2 regions of the Lysinibacillus sp. A4 genome follow, and region 2 is predicted to be linked to the other one. Evidence: riboswitches for the same ligand, from Rfam matches in the RefSeq annotation. Region 2 holds a riboswitch; the other holds the start of a gene.
What was found. A riboswitch is a leader RNA that binds a small molecule or an ion and turns the genes downstream of it on or off. The one in region 2 is predicted to bind thiamine pyrophosphate.
Positions count from the first base shown of each region.

Region 1: it holds a riboswitch for thiamine pyrophosphate, as region 2 does, so the genes downstream of both, thiM (hydroxyethylthiazole kinase) here and thiT (energy-coupled thiamine transporter ThiT) in region 2, are expected to answer to the same signal.

Region 1 covers NZ_JANWTB010000003.1:473,959-478,286, reverse strand. The annotation lists gene thiD (bifunctional hydroxymethylpyrimidine kinase/phosphomethylpyrimidine kinase) at 1-597, opposite strand, end outside; gene thiM (hydroxyethylthiazole kinase) at 585-1,352, opposite strand; TPP riboswitch at 1,436-1,533, opposite strand; gene mbcS (acyl-CoA synthetase MbcS) at 1,724-3,307, shown strand; gene sppA (signal peptide peptidase SppA) at 3,493-4,328, shown strand, end outside.
Region 2 covers NZ_JANWTB010000013.1:78,125-86,723, reverse strand. The annotation lists gene NY607_RS21065 (GNAT family N-acetyltransferase) at 1-247, opposite strand, end outside; gene NY607_RS21060 (polyphosphate kinase 2 family protein) at 409-1,233, opposite strand; gene NY607_RS21055 (hypothetical protein) at 1,433-2,146, shown strand; gene map (type I methionyl aminopeptidase) at 2,175-2,930, opposite strand; gene thiT (energy-coupled thiamine transporter ThiT) at 3,093-3,653, opposite strand; TPP riboswitch at 3,788-3,895, opposite strand; gene NY607_RS21040 (magnetosome magnetite crystal formation protein family) at 4,021-4,344, shown strand; gene NY607_RS21035 (hypothetical protein) at 4,400-4,522, shown strand; gene NY607_RS21030 (AAA family ATPase) at 4,563-7,643, opposite strand; gene NY607_RS21025 (exonuclease SbcCD subunit D) at 7,640-8,599, opposite strand, start outside.

The DNA.
Region 1 (4,328 bases), on a different contig from region 2:
TGGAGACTGCAAAGAAAAAGAACGTCCATTTTTGCAAAATACATAATCAATGGCATAAAGTGGATCTGCTAAATGACCACCTTTAATGATGACACATTGTACACCTAGCTGTAACAAGCTTTGAGCTACTTCTTTCATATCTTCAAAATGATGAATAGATCTCCCAGTAAGTGTCTCTGCCTCGGGTATATTGGGCGTAACAACCGTAGCAAGTGGTAATAAAGTTGAGCGTAAGGCATCGATAGCTTCTTGCTGTAATAGGCTTTCCCCACCTTTTGCAATCATCACCGGATCAACAATCAGTGGAATGTTTAGCTCCCTGATCTTGTGTGCAATTGCTTTGATAATTTCTGAGGAATAAAGCATTCCTGTTTTAATCGCAGCGATTGGAAAATCTTCTACTAAGGCCTCGAATTGTTTTTTTATAAAGGAAACGTCAATAGGGTAAACACCTGTTACACCCAAAGTATTTTGAGCAGTTAGAGCAGTAATAACAGAAGTACCAAACACTTCTAATTCCTGAAATGTTTTTAAATCAGCCTGTATACCCGCGCCACCACCACTATCTGAGCCAGCGATTGTTGTTACAATATGCATGAAGCTGCACCATCCTTTGATAAGCGATGTATAGCATTGAGTAAGGCTATTTGAAAATCACCAATGTCTGCAGTAAATGCGGATGCCAGTACACCTGCTTTTTTATAGTAAGTAAGTGTTTCCGTTAATTGTTGGTAAGGATTATGGCTTACACTATAGGCTGCGCCACAAATTGCGCTAAGTAAACAACCTGTACCCGTTACTTCCGTCATTTGTGGATGACCACCAGCGATCCATTGGCTATGCTTGCCATCAGTTATAAAATCGCGTTCTCCTGTGACAATAACAATGCATTGATAGCGTTGAGCCAATGATGTGGCTTCTAATTCCATAGCGATAGTGCCATGACCACTATCGACACCTTTTTGTTGCCAATTTACACCAACTATTGCTGCTAGCTCGCCGAGATTACAGCGAATCACGGCAAAGTGTATGTTTTCCAGTAAGTATCTTACGGTTTCCTTACGATAAGTTGTGGCTCCAACTCCGACAGGATCTAAAATAACAGGAATACCAAGTTTATTGGCTTTTTCACCTGCTAATAACATGGCACTTTTTGTGCGATCATTAAGTGTTCCAATATTAATTAATAATGCTTGAGCAATGGCCACCATCTCCTCTACCTCTTGGTAGTCATCGGCCATTACTGGTGAAGCACCTATCGCTAATAAACCATTTGCTTGAAAATTTGCCACTACATAATTGGTAATACAATGGATAAGTGGTTGCTGTTGACGAATTGTTTGAAAAATCATTGTAGTCCTCCTTTAGGGATGGACGTAAGCATGCAAAAAAGGCTCTTTTTGTGTAAAAATGCACGAAAAGAGCCTTTCATCTGAAAACGATGTTTATTGCTCCCTACGTCAGTATTAACTAACAGGTTCAAAGGGTCAGGTTTTACCTTCTCAACTCTTACGAGTCCCCCTGCAATCTTGCTTTTAGTTGACCAAAATGTACCATACTTTTCATTTGTATTCAATAGCAAGTTTTCCTATAGATAAAATGTGACCGATGCCATATAGGAGGGTATGATAGTTGTCATGACTTTACCGAAATTAAGCACAAACCATTGAAAATGCTGAAAAAAGAGTTTTATAATGTGTCATAACAAAAGGGGGCAATTGCCATGAAAAGACAAGATTTAGTTGCACCAGAATGGTATAACATAGTAGAGGAAATTGAAAAATATGCTCAGGATGCAGCCAAAAATGCTTTAATCATTTGTGAAGAAAACCAAGACATCCAATGTATTACATATGCACATTTATTGGAAAAAGCGAATCAAGCAGCACATGTATTCACCAAGCAAGGTTTAAAGAAAGGTGATGTCATTTTAGTAATGGTACCACGTTCGGTTGAAGCATATATTGTGTATATTGCTGCATTGAAAGCGGGTTTAACTATTATTCCAAGTTCTGAGATGTTAAGAACAAAGGATATTGAGTATCGAATTCATCATGCAAATGCTAAAGCAGTTATTGCATTTGAACCCTATATTGAACAGTTCGATAAAGTAGGAAATTTACAAGACATACTGCAATTTGTCATAGGGAATGCACATGAACCTTGGCAGAACATACTTGAAAAAATGAATAATCAACCTACAACCTACATAAATCCTATCCCAACAAAAAGCACAGACAATGCATTTTTAGCCTATACAAGCGGAACAACAGGAAATCCAAAAGCAGCAGTGCATACGCATAGTTGGGGCTATGCTCATTTACGAACAACAGCACCACATTGGTTGGGTGTACAAGAAAATGATATTGTTTGGGCGACTGCAGCACCAGGGTGGCAAAAATGGATTTGGAGTCCATTTCTAGCTACTTTAGGCAGTGGTGCTACTGCATTTGTCTACAAAGGTAAATTTGAAGCAGCTTCTTATTTAGCATTGCTTGAGAGATTCAAAATCAATGTACTATGCTGTACACCAACTGAATATCGTTTTATGGCAGCGCTTGAAAATTTACATGAATATGATTTAAGTGCAATTCGCCAAGCTGTATCAGCTGGTGAGCCATTAAATAGTGAGGTTATTAGAGTATTCTTGGAAACATTCAAATTACAAGTGCGAGATGGCTATGGACAAACGGAAAATACATTATTGGTAGGCACAATGGTAGGGATGGAAGCGAGAGTTGGCTCTATGGGAAAACCTACTCCTGGCAACACTGTTGAAATTATTAATGATTTGGGCAAACCTGTTACAATCGGAGAAGTTGGTGATATTGCTGTTCATCGCGAAACGCCAGCACTCTTTAAAAAATATTTAAATGATCCTGAACGTACAAATTTACAATTTCGTGGGGATTGGTATATTACAGGAGATCGTGCTTATAAAGATGAAGATGGCTACTTTTGGTTTGACGGACGAGGAGACGATGTTATTATTTCCTCAGGCTATACAATTGGCCCTTTTGAAGTAGAGGATGCTTTAATGAAACATCCAACTGTAAAAGAGGCTGCTGTTATAGCGAGCCCTGATAAAGTAAGAGGAAATATTGTCAAAGCATTTATTGTTCTGCGCAATGGTGAAAAAGGTGATGGAGCGCTTATTCAAACACTCCAAAGTCATGTTAAATCATTGACTGCTCCTTATAAATATCCACGTGCTATTGAATTTGTAGAGGAACTACCAAAAACATCTTCTGGGAAAATTAGACGTGTCGAATTACGACAACAAGAAATCAAACACCTCCAATTATAATATTTCCTAGGAAATAATGTCGAAAATCAAAGTTCATCAAAGGTATGGACTTTGATTTTTTTATTTTTTTTAGGTAAGGTAATATGAGGAAATACATAGCTTAAAGCTTTTTGTGTTTAATTATTGCAAAAAAATGAAACAAATTGGCAAGTCATACGTATTACGTGTTGAGGAGGCGGAAAGACATGAATGTAAAAAGGTGGGTTGCTTTAGTAGTGGCTGGTGTTCTTTTACTATTTTCGTTAGGAATTAATACCATTTTTGCGCTATTTAAAGCAGATTTCCTAGGTAATTTTGATAGCTTAATGGCAGGTAATAGCTTAGATGTATATGAAAATGTCATTGAAGGGGAGAATTTTGATAAGCGAATTGCTTATTTAAAGGTAGATGGAACGATTCAAGATATCGGCTCAAGTACATTGTGGCAACCAGTTGCCTATGATCATCAATTTTTCTTAGAACAATTGGATAATATTTTATATGATGAGTCCATACAGGGGGTTGTTTTAAGCGTTAATTCACCAGGTGGTGGTGTAAAGGAATCTGCAGATATCTATAAAAAGCTACTAAAAATAAAAGAAGAACGACAAATTCCAATTTATGTATCAATGGATTCTATGGCAGCTTCAGGTGGTTATTATATTTCTGCACCAGCAGATAAAATATTTGCCCATCGTGATACAATAACAGGCTCTATTGGTGTCATCATGCAATCAATTAACTATCAAGAGCTGGCTGAAAAAGTAGGGGTCAAATTTGAAACGTTTAAATCGGGAGAGCATAAAGATATGCTAAGTCCAATGCGTGAAGTGACAGCAGAGGAACGTGCAATGATGCAAGATATGATTAATGAAACGTACGAAGAATTTGTAGATATTGTAGAGCAGGGGCGTAATATGTCTGAAGCAGAAGTGAAGAAGGTTGCAGATGGTCGTATTCTTGGCGGTACAAAAGCACTTGAAGCAGGGTTAATTGATGAAATTGGTGATGAAGAAGCGGCCATTGCAGCTCTTCGTGAGGA
Region 2 (8,599 bases):
TAAATTCACGCTTTGATTCCATTAAATAGAGACTTTCTTGAATTTTTTTGTATTGAGCATCGACTGTATAGTATTCAGGTCTTTGCAGTGGCTCGTATATAGACCAAAAGTATTTATTACGGCTTACGAGACCCGTTAAACTTCGTGCATCTTTTTCTTGGAATGTGCGGATGTAGCATTTTTCCCCCTTTATTGTTACCACATTCCCACCCTTTTTTCTTAATAGATTCCAAATTTTAAGCACCATTTCTCCACACTAGCCTTCCAATAAAAATCAATCCATTTCTCTTTGTTACATTGGCTATAAGCCATAATTGCAAAACCCTATTTATATTTCATTGTATGTAAAAAAAGAGGCTGCTACAACCAAAACAGCTTATGTCTTATTGTCATAGCAGCACAATTCAATTATTTAGTTTTTTGTTCTTTCTTTTTCTCATTTACTATTTCTAAGCTGGAGGAATCAGCATCCTCTAGTTGTGTATTGTCTAACACATTTGTTAAATGAAGACCACGTCTTTGAGCCTCTCGTTCAATGTGTGCAATAGTTTCCTGTAGCACCTGAACCCGTGCATACTTTTTGTCATCTCCAGCGACTAAGATCCATGGTGCATCCTTTTTATCTGTCTTTTCAAACATTGCATTCGCTGCTTCAATATACTGAGGTGTTTTATCTCGATTGCGCCAATCCTCGGCAGTTAACTTCCAAGATTTATAAGGGTTTTGTTCACGTTCTTTAAAGCGTTTTAATTGCTCCTCATCTGAAACATGAAGCCAGAACTTAATAATTATGTAATCTCCTGCAGTTAAAATCTTCTCAAAATTATTAATTTCCTCATAAGCACGAGACCATTCATCTTTTGTTGCGAATCCCTCGATGCGTTCCACTAATACGCGGCCATACCACGAGCGATCAAAAATAGCGATTTGCCCATGCTGAGGCAACTTTCTCCAAAATCGTTGTAAATAATTGTAGCGTAATTCATGAGCTTGAGGGGCAGAAATAGGATGTACAACATAACCGCGGGGATCGACACGTTCGATTAATCGTTTAATAGCGCCACCTTTACCAGCCGCATCCATTCCTTCGAAAACCAAGATCAAGCCAATCTTGTTTTTTAATAAAAATTGTTGTGCGTTCAACATTTCATATTGGAGTACTTTTAATTTCTTTTTATACATCTTTTTGTCTAGTTCAACAGTTAGATCTAGATTTTTTAAATTTTGGGTCATGAAACTTCACTCCTTTTATTTGACTATTCTTATTGTACTAAAGAAATATGTGGATGCCTATCAGACATGGTAAATTGTAGGTATTAATAGTAAAACAACACGATACATTGTTGGAAATTTCCGTTATAATAAAAAAAGTGACAGTACTATACTTATTTGTCTTTTCCCTATACAATCTAACACGAAGGGAGAGGAAAACATGCCTCGGTTTATCATGATGACAATCTCTTATCTTGTCTCAATCATCCTAACCTTTTCATCCTTTTTCGTGAACATCAACGGTCAATCTTCGCTAGAAATCGCTAATCGTTTTTCTGTTGTATTTGCACCAGTTAGTGTAAGTCATGTAATTTGGATTATCATTTATTTTTTACTCGGTTATTGGTTAGTTATGAACATGAAAAAGACAACTTTGAAACAGTCTGCGCTTTTTAGCTGCATAAATATATTACAAGCATTGACGATATATGTCTGGCACCATGAGTTATTTATTGTTTCTCTTGGCATTACATTACTCTTAGTCTTGTATTTATTTATGTTGTATAATACGTACCCTCTTCAGGACAAATCCTTGTTTGGTCGTATTCCTTTCTCTGTTTATTTAGCATGGATGACATTTATTTTTATCACAAATACAAGCTTTACGTTAACGGCTTATGGTTGGAACGGCTTTGGTCTTAGCACACCTCTTTGGGCAGTGATTTTACTTACTTTAGGTGGAGCCATTGCGCTACATATCCGTTTCCATCACTTTGATGTTATGTATCCAAGTGTTTTTATTTGGGCTTATATTGGAATCGCCATACATAATGGTTTTGATGAGCTACTTGTCACTACAGCCGCTTTATTTTTATGTGGTGTTCTCTTTGTTGGCATTTTATTTATTAAAAAAAATCCTGCTAACCAAAAATAATTTGGTTAGCAGGATTTTTCATTACATCTTATTCTTCGTCTAATGACGTTAAGATAATTGGTTTATCTTTTGTTACAATGACTGAATGTTCGATTTGAGCTACAAGTGATTTATCAGGTGTCACGAATGTCCAACCATCACCTGCTTCTACGATATGCTCTGCCTTTGCTGAGATAAATGGCTCAACCGCAAGGACCATACCTTCTTTCATAATAGTAGCATCCCATGCATCGTAATAATTTAAAATATGGTTTGGTTCATCATGTAAAGATTGACCTAAGCCATGACCTGTTAAATTCATAATAACAGTTAACCCATTAGCATTTGCCTCGCGTTCAACAGCTTTACCAATTTGATTTAATTTAGATCCAGCCTTTACCTTTGTCATTGCTCGATCAAAGGCACTTTTAGCAACACGGCAAAGCTTTTCTTTGTCCTCATAGCCATCACCCACAACAAATGAAATACCTGTGTCAGCAAAATAGCCATTTAAAGAGCCAGAAACATCAATATTTACGATATCTCCTTCTTGAATAACACGCTTTCCTGGAATACCGTGTGCTACTTCTTCATTGACACTAATACATGTATACCCTGGAAAATCATATTCTCCCTTTGGTCCTGAAATCGCGCCTGCCTCTGCAAACATGCGACCAGCAATTTCATCAAGCTCAAGTGTTGTAACACCTGGTTTTGTTGCAGCTTTCATTGCTTCGCGAATTTCAGCACAAATGCGTCCTATTTTTTTAAAAGCTTCAATCTCTTCTTGCGTTTTTACAATCATGTATAACGTCCCTTTCATCTAATATCTATTCTTTAATATAACATAACTTTTTATGCGTATAACGATAAACGCTTTAAATATTGTATGCTTTCCTACTTTGCAAAGTGCTAAAAGAGTTATTCACGACAAAAAAGTCCCTCCACTCATGTGAAGGGACTAGCATTAAAATTTTCTTTGCATTAATTGTGGAGCGGCTGTGAATAAAAGAACACCAACGACAGCCGTTAAAATGGTTGCTGGTAGCATATATGTACCATTGTAGATGATGGAATAGATCCATGCATTTTGGTCACCCGCATATTCGGCAAAAAATACAGCACCAGCAATTGTATGTGCTGTGTATCGTAAGAAGCCTGCGAAAACGGTACCTATGATTATATAAAGTGCCATTTTTGTTTTGTTCATATGTTTAGCAGCGTCTAATACTGGTCCACGTACAACCGCCGCTAATCCTACAACAGTAAAAGCAACGCCATAATCTAGTAATCCTTGTAGCCAGTGCACAATCGTAGCACCAAACATGGTTTGCATTACACCTACGAGTAATCCAGTTGTTAGCCCAGCTACTAAGCCCCAGCGAAATGCTATTAACATAATTGGTACCATAACAAGACTAACTGAGCCGCCTTGTGCCCATACTTTAAAGGAAACCTGATCCAGTACGAGACCAATCGCTGCAAAAATCGCAATCTCCACAAGCATTAATAGTCTTTTTTTGTCCATACATATTCTCTCCTTTGTTCCGATGTAGGATACAAGAGCAGGAATAGAAAAGCGCTGATATGTCTCTTTCTGACACCTTTTTTCCTTTAAGGACGAAAAAACGATGTCAGGACAGAGCCTCACATCGTACAAGTGTCGGTTTCTATCCACATCCCTACGCAAGCGTTAACTTACAGGTTCGAAGAGTCAAGGCATTACGTGCCCAGTCTCAGCTGACATCATCAGCTCCCCTTGTGGTCGTTACATCTGAATTTATTTGAACACTCTCATTGTACGCAAAGGATTAAAGGATTACAACCTTCCATACATCATTTTTTTGAAACTTTGCTGTTTTTCATGCGTAAATATTTAAAAAGGAGGTACAACTATGGAGAATCAAAAAATTTTAGCTGCCTTTAGTTATCTTAGTATTTTCTTCGCCCCTTTTATCGTTCCATTAATTGTATATTTTGTAACAAAAGACAGTGATGTAAAAAGCCATTCGATTCGTGCACTTGTCTCTCATTTAATACCTTTTGTTTTTGGCATTCTATTCTTTATTGTCTTTGTTTTTTCTACATTTAGTTTAGATCCAACCTCCAATAACAAGACGGTGATGATTATTTGGTTTGCTTCATTCGCCATCTATGCTCTCGTCTCACTAGGTATTGTGATTTGGAATATAATTCAGGCTGTTCGTGTTATCCGTTAATGTTTTATTTTTAAGTGAAACAGGTAGTAGTAATTGTAAAAGGAGCTGTTTTGGGATGAAAGTATCAAACGTTGTAAAAACCGCCGTTAAGTTAGCACCTATTGTTATTCCTATCGTAAAAAAAGTAATGGCTGCAAAAAAGGGCACAACGCCTACAACCACCACTCGAAAAAAATAAAATGAAGGCGTATTCCTTTTAGAGGAAATACGCCTTCGTTTTATTTCACTTCAAAATGGGTTTGACTATGGCCATTCAATGTTTTTTCTACATGTAAAACTGCTGGCATTGCAGATTTCAATTCAGGTACATGCGAAATAACGCCAATCATACGACCCGAATCCTGCAAATCAATTAATGTATCGATTGCTTTATTTAGTGATTCCTCATCGAGCGAGCCAAAGCCCTCATCAATAAACATCGTTTCAATATGAATATTACCTTGGTAGCTTTGAATCACATCTGCCATCCCCAATGCAAGGCTCAACGAAGCATTAAATTTTTCGCCACCTGATAAAGTTTTGACATCTCGTAATTGATCTGTATAAGCATCATAAACATCAAGACCAAGGCCACTTTGCTTCGCATGCTTTTCTAATCTATCTGAACGTCTAAGCTCAAATTGACCGTTTGATAAATGATACAGACGTATATTGGCAGCTTCTGTAATTTGATCTAAGTAGTTAATTTGTATATAACGCTCAAAGGATAGCTTTTTCGAGTTTTGTCCATTTAATAATCCATAGAGCTCCTTTACTCGCCCTGCTTCTTGTTCAAGTAAATGAAGCTCTTTCGCTATTTCTTCCACCTTTTCACTAAAGCCTTGGCATGCTTGTATAAAGCCATTGATCTGTTGTAAACGTTTAAATGCTTCCTCATAGGAAACTCGATGCTGTTCTACTCTTGCTTCCATCGCCTCTAAATCTTGCTTCTCTTTTCCTTGAAGGTATGTAGCCCCTTCGGTAATCTGAATTTGCAACGTGTGTACTTGTAAAGCATAGTCGCTACATGCTTTTCGAAGTGCATCCAATTGTATGGCACTCCGTTTAGCAGTTGCATAAGCCTCATAGCTTTCGAAACCTATTTCTTGCATATCTGCTGAAAATTGCTGAAGCTTTTCATTCATTTTAAGCTGTAATTCCTCAAAGGACTGTTTGGCAATTTCTACTGTTAGTGTTGCATTGCTAGCTGCTTCCTTTGCTACATGCAAATTTTCTTGACTCACTTGCCAACTTTTTTGAAGCCCTTCTTTCTGTTTACTAACTTCATTAAGTTGTTGCTTTAATTGCTGTAAAGTTGGTAAATTAGGGGGCATCTGCTTAAGTTGTTCGTCTACAACCGCTTGTAATTTTGTCCATTCTTTTATCTTCTCTGCTAAATATTGCTCTAGCTTCATATGCTTATTTCGTAGCTGCTCTATTCGATCATGCTGATGCTTTATTTTTAATCGCACATCAGCTAATTGATGTTGAATAATTTTTAATGCTGCAATCTCTTGTTCCACTTCATGTAAAGTAGCGATGATCTGTGGTTGGTCTTCTTGTTTAATATGCTGCGCCTCAAGTTGTTGCCATGTATCTTGAAGAAGCTGCTGCGCTGATGCTAAAAATGCCTCTTTCTCTAAATACTTACGCTCGTCTGATGATGCCTTCGCTCTTAATGCTTCCACTTGAGCAAGCTCAATAATTTCCAGTTGCTCATTGTGTGCTTTCTGATGTGTCATACTACCACAAACAGGACAGGGTTCTCCTTCCTTCAGCTGTTCTGCTAAAATACTAGCTTGACTCGTCAGCCATCGTTGCTGCAAAAGTTGAAGAGCCTCTTTACTTTCTTGATAGAGACTTTCTGAAGCAACTACATCCTGCTTAGCTAACTCTACGACATGTTTATATTTCTCTGCTTGCTTGATTAAAGCAACCTGTTCCCGTAGTTTCGGTAATTGTTCTAAATAGCTTTCATAGGGTTCAACCTGTTTTTCATAGCCTTCTACTGATTGAGAAAAATGCTGTAATTGCTTTTGTTCATTTTCCAAAAGTTTGATGTTATCATTTACTGCTCGTTTTGCATTTTCAGCATATTGCTCCGCTATTTGCAGCTGTTGTATATTGTTTTCATAGGCTTCAAATTTCGGTAAAAGCGCTAGCATCTGCATTTCCTGCTGTAAGATTTGCTGTCGTTCAGATTCTTTAGCCTGCTCTATCTCATATTTTTCTTGTGCTTCTTGCAACTTTTCTTGTGACTGCTGTTGCGTAACTTTTGCTTGTTGAAAAGCTAGTTCTTTTACATTCAGTTCAGCACGTAAATCCTTGCATTGTTGTTCGAGGAGCACAAGTCGCTCTGCTTGTTCTGCCAAAGCAATCTCCTTCTCCTTTGCTTGGTATACATCCTGCTGTTGTAAAAGCATTTGCAGCCGTTGCTGTCGATTAGCTTGTTCATCAAATTGCTCATTTAGCGTTTTTGCTAAGCGATAATATTCCTGCTCTTTTTGATGAAGGCTATACGCTTCTTCATAGTATGACTGTTCATCTTCTCCACATTTCTTATAGTAGCTAAGCTCCTCATCAAGTGCCTCTGTCAGTTGATGTAAATTTTCGGTATTATCCGCAATCAATGTGAATAAAGCGGAAGAACGTTGTGGTAAGGCGCCCACAATTTGACCAAGTAAATGTTCTTTTAATTGTTTGGCACGTTCAAGATCACTTTCTGCTTCTTTACGCTTGGCATCAAGCTTTTTTGCCATGACACCGAAACGATCAGTTTTAAAGATTTTCCGTAAAATTACTTCTTTATTTGTTGAATCAGAGGTTAATAGTTTTCTAAATTCACCTTGAGGTAGCATGACAATTTGGCTAAATTGATCTTTTGTGAGACCTATAATTTCCTGCAATTTCTTATCGACTTCAAGCGTTTGCTGTTTCTCTACAATGCTATAATCCAGCTTTCCCTCTTTTACTTCTGCTAGCTCTATTTTCTTTCCAGTAACCGTTTTATTTTTTTCTTTAATATGACCTGGCTGTCGTACTATTTGATAGACTTTTCCATGCATTTCAAAGACGAGTTCTACAGCTGTATAAACTTCATCATGTGCAAAGCCGCTTCTTAGTAAAGCTGTATCCTGTCGATCCTCCCCACTACCTGATCCGTAAAGAGCATAGCAAATAGCATCGAAAATGGTTGTTTTACCAGCACCCGTTTTTCCAGAAATGGCAAACAATCGATGCTCCCCTAGCTCTTGAAAATCAATTACTTCCGTGTCTTTATAGGGACCAAACGCTGTAATTGTTAACTTTAAAGGCTTCATTTTACAGTCTCTCGCTCCTCATCTAATAACTCCTGTAACATCTCTGTGAATAGGCGTTCCGTATCTTCATCAGGCTGAATGCCAATAATATTGGTGAAGAATGAACGGAATAAATCAATATCTTCTAGTTTTTCAGCTTCTACTACTTGTAGTTCACGTGGCATATCTTGTCTTAGTACCTTCCGCTCCACATGCATAGCGTGCGGAAATACACTACGAATGCGTTCCATTGGTGAAGTCACAGATATTTTATCCGTCAATCTAACAAAGACATAATCCTCACTTGGTGTGAGGGTTAATAACTCCTCTAATTGACCTTCTATTACTCGTAGATCTCTTCTTGGCACAAGCTTTCTTTTACTTACTGTGGTGTTACCTTGCTCGTCTAATTCAATGATTAAAAAACCTTTCTCATGTAAATGCTCAGATAACGAGTATTTTAAGATAGAGCCTGCATAGCGTATGGTTTCGTTTAAAACAAAATGTGCCTTATGTAAGTGCCCAAGCGCCGTATAGTGAAAAGGTTTGAATAAAGCTGCATTCACACAATCTGAGCCTCCAATGGAAAGGGGTCGCTCGGAATCACTAGTATTTGCTTCCTCCTCACCATACTTCGTCACAAAGGCATGTCCAACAAAAACATGACGCTTACTTGTGTCCATGTCTTCTGTGATATGCTCAATAATTTTTCGCATGGCGTCTTGATGAGAACGGATTGACTCATCTTCAAAGATGTTGCGAATAGCTGCTGGCTCTGCATAGGGCACTAAATGAAAATGTACTTCTCCATGTTGATCATTCAAAACAATAGGTGCATGATTTTTTGTAAATTGGCCCTTAATATATAATCCACTATCACTCATTAAACGACTACCAAAATTTAAACGACCTGCACTATCATGATTTCCCGCCACTGCTAGAACAGGAATCTTCTTTTCTAATACTATTTTCGCTAA